Linked DNA regions of Roseisolibacter agri. The main gene of each other region encodes a partner of the protein of the gene in region 2 in a complex. Links are inferred from orthologs where the notes say so. Each region holds a gene or a part of one and is shown on either strand. Other genes may lie near its edges.

Evidence for each region. The genes of interacting proteins can lie anywhere in the genome.
Region 1: the proteins of carB (region 2) and carA are in contact, whole or in part, in a solved structure (PDB 1KEE), measured with the Escherichia coli proteins. The link is inferred for Roseisolibacter agri from one-to-one orthologs.

The regions. Positions count from the first base shown.
Region 1 is NZ_BRXS01000006.1:107,085-110,509, reverse strand. Bases 1-2,916 are described here. They hold carA (glutamine-hydrolyzing carbamoyl-phosphate synthase small subunit), read left to right. Parts: upstream 1-857; coding sequence 858-1,976; downstream 1,977-2,916. Other genes in these bases: rosag_RS18825 (molybdenum cofactor biosynthesis protein MoaE), read left to right, coding at 2,803-2,916; rosag_RS18830 (MoaD/ThiS family protein), read left to right, coding at 2,555-2,797; rosag_RS18835 (HU family DNA-binding protein), read left to right, coding at 2,082-2,435; secG (preprotein translocase subunit SecG), read left to right, coding at 374-793; tpiA (triose-phosphate isomerase), read left to right, coding at 1-250. In the rest of the region: more of rosag_RS18825, read left to right, coding at 2,917-3,285; GTP 3',8-cyclase MoaA, read left to right, coding at 3,282-3,425. UniProt on the Escherichia coli protein: Small subunit of the glutamine-dependent carbamoyl phosphate synthetase (CPSase).
Region 2 is NZ_BRXS01000006.1:430,818-435,681, reverse strand. The notes cover bases 436-4,280. They hold carB (carbamoyl-phosphate synthase large subunit), read left to right. Parts: upstream 436-780; coding sequence 781-4,080; downstream 4,081-4,280. Other genes in these bases: rosag_RS20285 (acyltransferase), read left to right, coding at 4,077-4,280; rosag_RS20295 (GDP-mannose 4,6-dehydratase), read left to right, coding at 436-749. In the rest of the region: more of rosag_RS20295, read left to right, coding at 1-435; more of rosag_RS20285, read left to right, coding at 4,281-4,694; rosag_RS20280 (Gfo/Idh/MocA family protein), read left to right, coding at 4,691-4,864. UniProt on the Escherichia coli protein: Large subunit of the glutamine-dependent carbamoyl phosphate synthetase (CPSase).

The sequences.
Region 1 (3,425 bases), 320 kb from region 2 along the record:
CGAGCCGGTGTGGGCCATCGGCACGGGGCGCACCGCGACGCCGCAGGACGCGTCGACCGTGCACGGCGCCATCCGGCGCTGGCTGCGCGAACGCGTCGGCGACCGCGCGCTGACGATGCCCATCCTGTACGGCGGCAGCGTCAATCGCGGGAACGCGAAGCTCCTCCTGCAGGCGCCCGACATCGACGGGCTGCTGGTGGGTGGCGCGAGCCTCGACGCGGGGAACTGGGCGGCGATCGTCACGGAGTAGACGGGGAGCTGCGGGTGGGCGGCGCCCTTGACCCCGGCGCCTAACTCCTGTGATATTCGGAGCTTGCGTGCGCCAGTGCGTCCACGGCGCGCCGCCTCCCGCCCTCTCCTCGCCCGCCGCGCGATGTACACGTTCCTCTTCGTCCTGCTGATCCTCGACGCGCTCGTCCTCATCGCCGCGATCCTGCTGCAGTCGGGCAAGGGCGGCGGGCTCGCGGCGAGCTTCGGCGGCGCCTCGTCGGCGGCCGAGTCGGTGATCGGGAGCCGGCAGGCGGGCAACCTGCTCACGAAGACGAGCTGGTGGGCCGGCGGGATCTTCGTCGGGCTCGCGTTCATCCTGCAGCTGGCCGGCTCGCGCGGCCGCACGCCGGAGTCGGTGCTCGACCGCTCGTTCGGCACCGCGCCCGCCACGCAGGCGGCGCCCGCCTCGCCCAACGCGCCCGCCGGCGCCGCTCCGGCGGTCCCGCTGACGCCCGCCGGCCAGCAGCCGGCCACTGGCACCAAGGCGCCCGCCGCCCCGACGACGCCGGCGCCCCGTCCGTGATCGGTTCCGCGGCGCGGTCCACGCCCGGACCGCGCCTCGTTCTCCGCTCGCAACCCGCCCGCCCGTGCAGAAGACTCCAGGGTTCCTCCTCCTCGAGGACGGGACCCTTTTTCGCGGCCAGCTGATCGGCCAGTCGGCGCTCTCCGTGGCCGAGGTCGTCTTCACGACCAACATGACGGGGTACCAGGAGGTCTTCACCGACCCCTCGTACCGCGGCCAGGTGGTGGTCATGACCGCGCCCATGATCGGGAACTACGGCGTGAACGCCGAGGATCCGGAGTCGGCGCAGCCGCAGATCGCGGGCGTCGTGATGCGCGAGCTGTCGCCCGTCCACTCGAACTGGCGCGCCAGCGGCGACCTCGCGAGCTGGCTCGGCGCCGCGGGCGTGCCGATCCTCACCGAGGTCGACACGCGGCGCCTGACGCGCCACCTGCGCACCGTGGGCGTGATGCGCGGCGCCATCGCCGCCGGCGACGAGCCGTCGGCCGAGGTGCTGGCGGCGCTCGACGCCTGCCCATCGATGGAGGGGCTGGACCTCGCCACGCGCGTCAGCACGAAGCAGCCGTACGTCTGGGGCAACCCGCAGGCGCCGCAGCACATCGTGGCGTACGACTTCGGCATCAAGCGCAACATCCTGCGCCTGTTCGAGGAGCAGGGGTGCCGGATCACGGTCGTCCCGTCGGATACGCCGGCGGAGGACGTCCTGGCGTACCAGCCGGACGGGGTGTTCCTGTCGAACGGCCCGGGCGACCCCGAGGCCGTCGAGTACGCGCCGGCCAACATCCGGGCGATCGCGGACGCCGAGGTGCCGATGTTCGGCATCTGCCTGGGCCATCAGCTGCTCGGGCTTACCTTCGGTGGCCGGACGCTGAAGATGCCCTACGGCCACCGGGGCGGGAACCATCCGGTGCAGGAGCTGGCGACGGGCCACGTCATCATCACGTCGCAGAACCACGGCTTCGCCGTGGCGGGCTCGGCCGAGGGCGTCGAGGGAGCGCCGGCGCTGGAGGTCACGCACGTGAACCTGAACGACGGGTCGGTGGAGGGGCTGGCGCACCGCGAGCTGCCCATCTTCGGCGTCCAGTACCACCCCGAGGCGGCGCCCGGTCCGCACGACGCGCGCCCGCTCTTCGACCGCTTCCTGGCCACCGTCCGGGCCCGCGCGGCAAGCGGGCAGAAGTGAGCCAAGCGGTTGACACACAATGAGTAAGCTCCTAATATCGGGGTCGGAGCGTGTGCGGGCTCGGGCCGGCGCGCGGCAGGTTCGTCTGACTTCGAGAGCACCCTGATGACCAAAGCTGACCTGGTCGAGCGCGTGACCGCGTCCATTGCCCGCACGGCCGGGCCGACCATCTCGAAGAAGGATTGCGCGCGGGTCGTCGACGCATTCCTCGAGTCGATCAAGGACGCGCTGCACGAGCAGCGCAACATCGAGGTCCGCGGGTTCGGCACCTTCAAGATCCGGCAGCGCAAGACGCGGATGGCGCGCAACCCGCGCACGGGATCCCCGGTGGAGGTGTCCGCCCGTCCGGTCCCGGTGTTCAAGCCCTCGAAGGAGCTGCGGGCGCTGGTGGCGGGGATCGACATCAGCGAGCTGCACGACAGCGACCTGCACGACTACGAGCACGAAGGCGCCGAGTGAGCGCGCAGTGAGCGTCCGGTGTGTCGCTCGAACTGCTGAAACGCACGGATCACGACGTACGGCCCCGCGCACCCGCGCGGGGCCGTGTCGCATTCCCGACCCGCGATTATGTTGCGCGCATGCGCGTAAGTGTGCTGCTCTTCGCCTCTTATGCCGACGCACTCGGACCGGGCCCGCTGCCGCTGGAGCTGCCCGCCGGCGCGACGGCCGCCGACGTCGTGACCGCGCTGCGCGCGCGCCCCGGCGCCGTCGCGCTGCCGCCCGCGCCCATGCTCGCGGTGAACGCGCGCTGGGCCGCGCCGGCCACCGCGCTCGCCGACGGCGACGAGGTCGCGCTGCTGCCGCCGGTCGCGGGCGGATGACGCTGGTGTCACGCGTCGCGGTGAGTGCGGCCGTCAGCGGGCGCCTCGTGCGCACGCCGATCTCTGGCGCCGCGCTGCTGGACGCCGTCGCGCACGAGACGGCCGGCGCGCAGACGGCCTTCCTCGGCGCGGTACGCGACCACAACGCCGGGCGCGCGGTGACGGGCATCGACTACGCGGCGTACGAGCCCATGGCGGACGCCGAGCTCGCCGCGATCGCCGCGGAGGCCGCGGAGCGGTGGCCCGGCGTGCGCATCGCCATCGAGCATCGCATCGGCACGCTCGCGGTCGGCGAGATCAGCGTCGGCATCGCGGTCGCGCATGCGCATCGCGCGCCCGCGTTCGACGCCTGCCGCTTCGCCATCGAGGCCATCAAGGCGCGCGTGCCGATCTGGAAGCGCGAGCACTACGTCGACGGCACGCGCGCCTGGGTGGACGCGTCGACCGCGGGCGCCGCCGGCGCGCCGACGACCGGAGCCACGCCGTGATCGCCGCCGCCGCGGCCGCGGACGTCGAGCGCGCGCTGCGCGACCAGCATGGCCGGCGCATCGAGTACCTGCGCGTCTCGGTCACGGACCGGTGCAACTTCCGCTGCGTCTACTGCATGCCGCTGGCGGGGCTGCCGTGG
Region 2 (4,864 bases):
TCCACCTCGCGGGCGTGACGTTCGTGCCGGCGGCCTCCAAGGATCCCGGCGCCACCGCGGAGGTCAACGTCGTCGCCGCGGCGCGGCTGCTCGGCCTCGTGCGCGAGCGGCGCGCCGCCGGCACCCTGGACCCGACGGTGCTCGTCGTCGGCAGCGCCGAGCAGTACGGCCGCCACGACGACGCGGAGCTGCCGCTGACCGAGGACGCCGAGCTGCGCCCGCACACCGTCTACGCGGCGACCAAGGTCGCGCAGGAGACGATGGCGCTGGAGGCGTGGCGCTCCGCGGGCGTGCGCGTGATAGCGACGCGCAGCTTCAACCACAGCGGGCCGGGGCAGGCGTCGCGCTTCCTGCTGCCCGGGCTCGTGGGACGCGCGCGGAAGCTGGCCGCCGCCGGCGCGAGCGCCGGCCCGCTGCTCGTCGGCAACCAGGACACGTCGCGGGACTTCCTGCATGTGAGCGACGTCGTGGCCGCCTATATTGCCCTGATCGCCCGCGGCCGGCCGGGCGACGTGTACAACGTGGCGAGCGGCGTCGGCCACAGCGTCGGCGCGCTCGCCCGCGTCGTGCTCGCCCGCTTCGGGCTCGACGTGCCCGTCGAGAGCGATCCGGCGCTCGTCCGCCCGGTGGACGTGCCGGCGCTCGTCGGCAGCTCCGCCAAGCTGCAGGCGCACACGGGCTGGGCGCCGCGCCGCTCGTTCGACGCGCTGCTCGACGACCTGATCGCCGCACCGCCGCCGCCCGCCTGACCGCCACTCCGTCCGACTCACCACGCCAGCCATGCCTCGCCGCAACGACCTCCACAAGATCCTCGTCATCGGCTCGGGCCCGATCATCATCGGGCAGGCCGCCGAGTTCGACTACTCGGGGACGCAGGCCGTGAAGGCGCTGCGCGAGGAGGGCTACGAGGTCGTCCTGGTGAACTCGAACCCGGCGACGATCATGACGGATCCGGAGTTCGCGGACCGCACGTACGTCGAGCCGGTGACGCCGGAGTACGTCGAGCGGATCGTCGCGCGCGAGCGCCCCGACGCGATCCTCCCGACCATGGGCGGCCAGACGGCGCTCAACGTCGCGATGGCGCTGTCGCAGAACGGGGTGCTGGAGCGCTACGGCGTGGAGCTGATCGGCGCCGACGCGCGCTCGATCAAGATGGCCGAGGACCGCCAGGAGTTCGAGAAGGCGATGCAGCGCATCGGGCTGCAGACGCCGGCCGGCAAGTTCGCGACGACGTGGGACGAGGCGCTGGCGATCGTCGAGTGGACGGGCTTCCCGGCGATCATCCGCCCGTCGTTCACGCTGGGCGGCTCGGGCGGCGGCATCGCGTACAACCGCGACGAGTACGAGGCGATCGTGCGCCGCGGGCTCGACCTGTCGCCCGTGAAGCAGGTGCTCATCGAGCGCTCGCTGCTCGGCTGGAAGGAGTTCGAGCTGGAGGTGATGCGCGACTCCGCCGACAACGTCGTGATCGTCTGCTCGATCGAGAACTTCGATCCGATGGGCGTGCACACGGGCGACTCGATCACGGTCGCGCCGGCGATGACGCTGACGGACCGCGAGTACCAGACGATGCGCGACGCGGCGTGCGCGATCATCCGCGAGATCGGCGTCGCCGCCGGCGGGTGCAACATCCAGTTCGCCGTCAACCCGGCCAACGGCGAGATGGTCGTGATCGAGATGAACCCGCGCGTCTCGCGCTCCTCGGCGCTGGCGTCGAAGGCCACCGGGTTCCCGATCGCGCGCATCGGCGCCAAGCTGGCCGTCGGCTACCGCCTGGACGAGGTGCCGAACGACATCACGAAGACCACGCCCGCGTCGTTCGAGCCGGTGCTGGACTACGTGGTCGTGAAGTGCCCGCGCTTCGCGTTCGAGAAGTTCGTCGCGTCGGACCCGCGCCTCACGACGCAGATGAAGAGCGTCGGTGAGAGCATGGCGATCGGCCGCACGTTCAAGGAGGCGTTCCAGAAGGCGCTGCGCGCGCTGGAGACGGGGCGTCCGGGATGGGCGATCGGCGCGACGCCCTCGGACGACCGCCTGGCCGACGACGAGCTGACGACGCTGCGCGCCGCGCTCCGCCAGCCGACGCCCGAGCGCGTCTTCCAGATCAAGCGCGCGCTGCTCGCCGGCCTGTCGGTCGACGAGGTCTACGAGCTCTCCAAGGTCGATCCGTGGTTCCTGCACCAGCTGCAGGAGCTGATCGACGCGGAGCGCGCGTACGCGGCGCTTGGCGCGGTCGAGAGCACCGACCTGCGCCAGATGAAGCGCCTCGGCTTCTCGGACCGCCAGCTGGCCGCGCTGCGCGGCGAGACCGAGGGCGACGTGCGCGCGCGCCGCTGGTCGCTCGGCGTGCGGCCGGCGTACAAGATGGTCGACACGTGCGCGGGCGAGTTCCCGTCGTCCACGCCGTACCTGTACGGCAGCTACGACGAAGAGAGCGAGGCACCCCGCAGCGGCCGCAGGTCGGTCGTGATCCTCGGCTCCGGCCCGAACCGGATTGGACAGGGCGTCGAGTTCGACTACTGCTGCGTCCGGGCCGCCCTCGCGCTGCGCGATGCGGGCTACGAGACGATCATGGTCAACTCGAACCCCGAGACCGTCTCGACGGACTTCGACATCTCGGACAAGCTGTACTTCGAGCCGCTGACGCTCGAGGACGTCCTGGAGATCGTCGAGCGTGAGCAGCCGGTGGGCGTGATCGTGCAGCTCGGCGGCCAGACGCCGCTCAAGCTCACGCGGCCGCTGGAGGCCGCGGGGGTGCGCATCCTCGGTACCTCGCCGGACGCCATCGACATCGCCGAGGACCGCCGCCGCTTCGAGGAGCTGGCGCGCGAGCTGGGGCTGACGCAGCCGCCCAACGGCACCGCGACGAGCGTCGAGGAGTCGGTGGCGATCGCCAACCGCGTCGGCTACCCGGTGCTCGTGCGCCCGTCGTACGTGCTCGGTGGGCGCGCGATGGAGATCGTGTACGACGAGGCGTCGCTCCGCGAGTACTTCACGCGCGCGGTGCAGGTCTCCGAGGACCGCCCGGTGCTGATCGACCGCTTCCTCGAGGACGCGTACGAGGCGGACGTCGACGCGGTGAGCGACGGCGAGCGGGTGGTCATCGGCGCGGTGATGCAGCACATCGAGGACGCGGGCATCCACTCGGGCGACTCGGCGTGCGTGCTGCCGCCGTACATCCTCACCGAGCAGGACCAGGCGACGATGCGCGAGCAGACCGTCGCGCTGGCGAGGAAGCTCGGCGTCGTGGGACTGATCAACGTGCAGTACGCGATGCGCGACGGGCAGGTGTACGTGCTGGAGGTGAACCCGCGCGCCAGCCGCACCATCCCGTTCGTCAGCAAGGCGGTGGGCGTACCGCTGGCGTCCGTCGCCGCGCGTGTCATGCTCGGCGAGACGCTGGAGCAGATCGGCTACACGCAGGAGATCGTGCCGCACTACGTGGCGGTGAAGGAGGCGGTGTTCCCCTTCAACAAGTTCCGCGAGTTCGATCCGGTGCTCGGCCCCGAGATGCGCTCGACGGGCGAGGTGATGGGCATCGCCGACTCGTTCGGCGCGTCGTTCCTGAAGTCGCAGCTGGCCGCCGACAACCAGCTGCCGGCCGAGGGCGCGATCTTCGTGACGGTGAACGATCGCGACAAGCCGACCGTGCTGCCGATCGTGCGCCGCTTCTACGAGATGGGCTTCCGCCTCTACGCCACCGAGGGCACGGCGCGCTTCCTGACGCAGCGCGGCGTGCCCTGCGAGCGCGTGTTCAAGCTGCACGAGGGGCGGCCGAACGGCCTGGACCTGATCGTCAACGGCGACATCCAGCTCCTCATCAACACGCCGATGGGCAAGAGCGCGCAGGTGGACGACTACCGCCTGCGCCAGGCGGCCATCGCGCGGCGCCTCGCCTACACGACCACGCTCTCCGCGGCCAACGCGGCGAGCGACGCGATCCTGTCGATGCGGTCGCGGCCGGGGCAGGTGCGCTCGCTGCAGGAGTGGCACGCCACGCTGGGCGAGAACGGTGGCGCGGGTGCCGCGCACGCCGAGCCGGCCGCCACGCTCGACGCCTCCGGCCCGACGCGCTCGTGACGATCCATCCGACGGCCTCCATCCACGCCTCCGCCTTCGTCGACGAGGGCGCGCAGATTGGCGCCGACACGAAGGTCTGGCACTTCTGCCACGTGATGCCCGGCGCGGTCATCGGCGAGCGCTGCTCGCTGGGCCAGAACGTCGTGGTGATGAACCGCGTGCGCATCGGCGACAACGTCAAGATCCAGAACAACGTCTCGGTCTACGAGGGCGTGGAGCTGGAGGACGACGTGTTCTGCGGGCCGTCGATGGTGTTCACCAACGTGCTCAACCCGCGCAGCCACGTCTCGCGCAAGCACGAGTACCGCCCGACGAAGGTCGGGCGCGGCGCCTCGATCGGCGCCAACGCGACCATCGTCTGCGGCACGACGCTCGGCGAGTACGCGTTCGTGGGCGCGGGCGCGGTGGTGACGCGCGACGTGCCGGCGTACGCGCTCGTGGTGGGCGTGCCCGCGCGGCAGCGCGGCTGGATGTGCCAGTGCGGCGAGCAGCTGGAGCTGCCGGTGGCGACGCCCGACGCCGCGGTGCGCTCGACGTGCCGCGCCTGCGGCACCCGCTACCTGCTGGTGGGCGACGTGCTGCGCCTGGCCGAGGTGCGGGAGGCGGACGCGTGAGCGCCGCGGCGGGGACCGGCCGCACGTTCCGCATCGCGCTCGTCGGCTGCGGGCGCATCAGCAAGAACCACTTCGAGTCGATCGCGCGCGTGGACGGGCTGGAGCTCGCGGCGGTGTGCGACGTGGTGCCCGAGCGGGCGCAGGCCGCCGGTGCCGCGCACGGCGTGCCG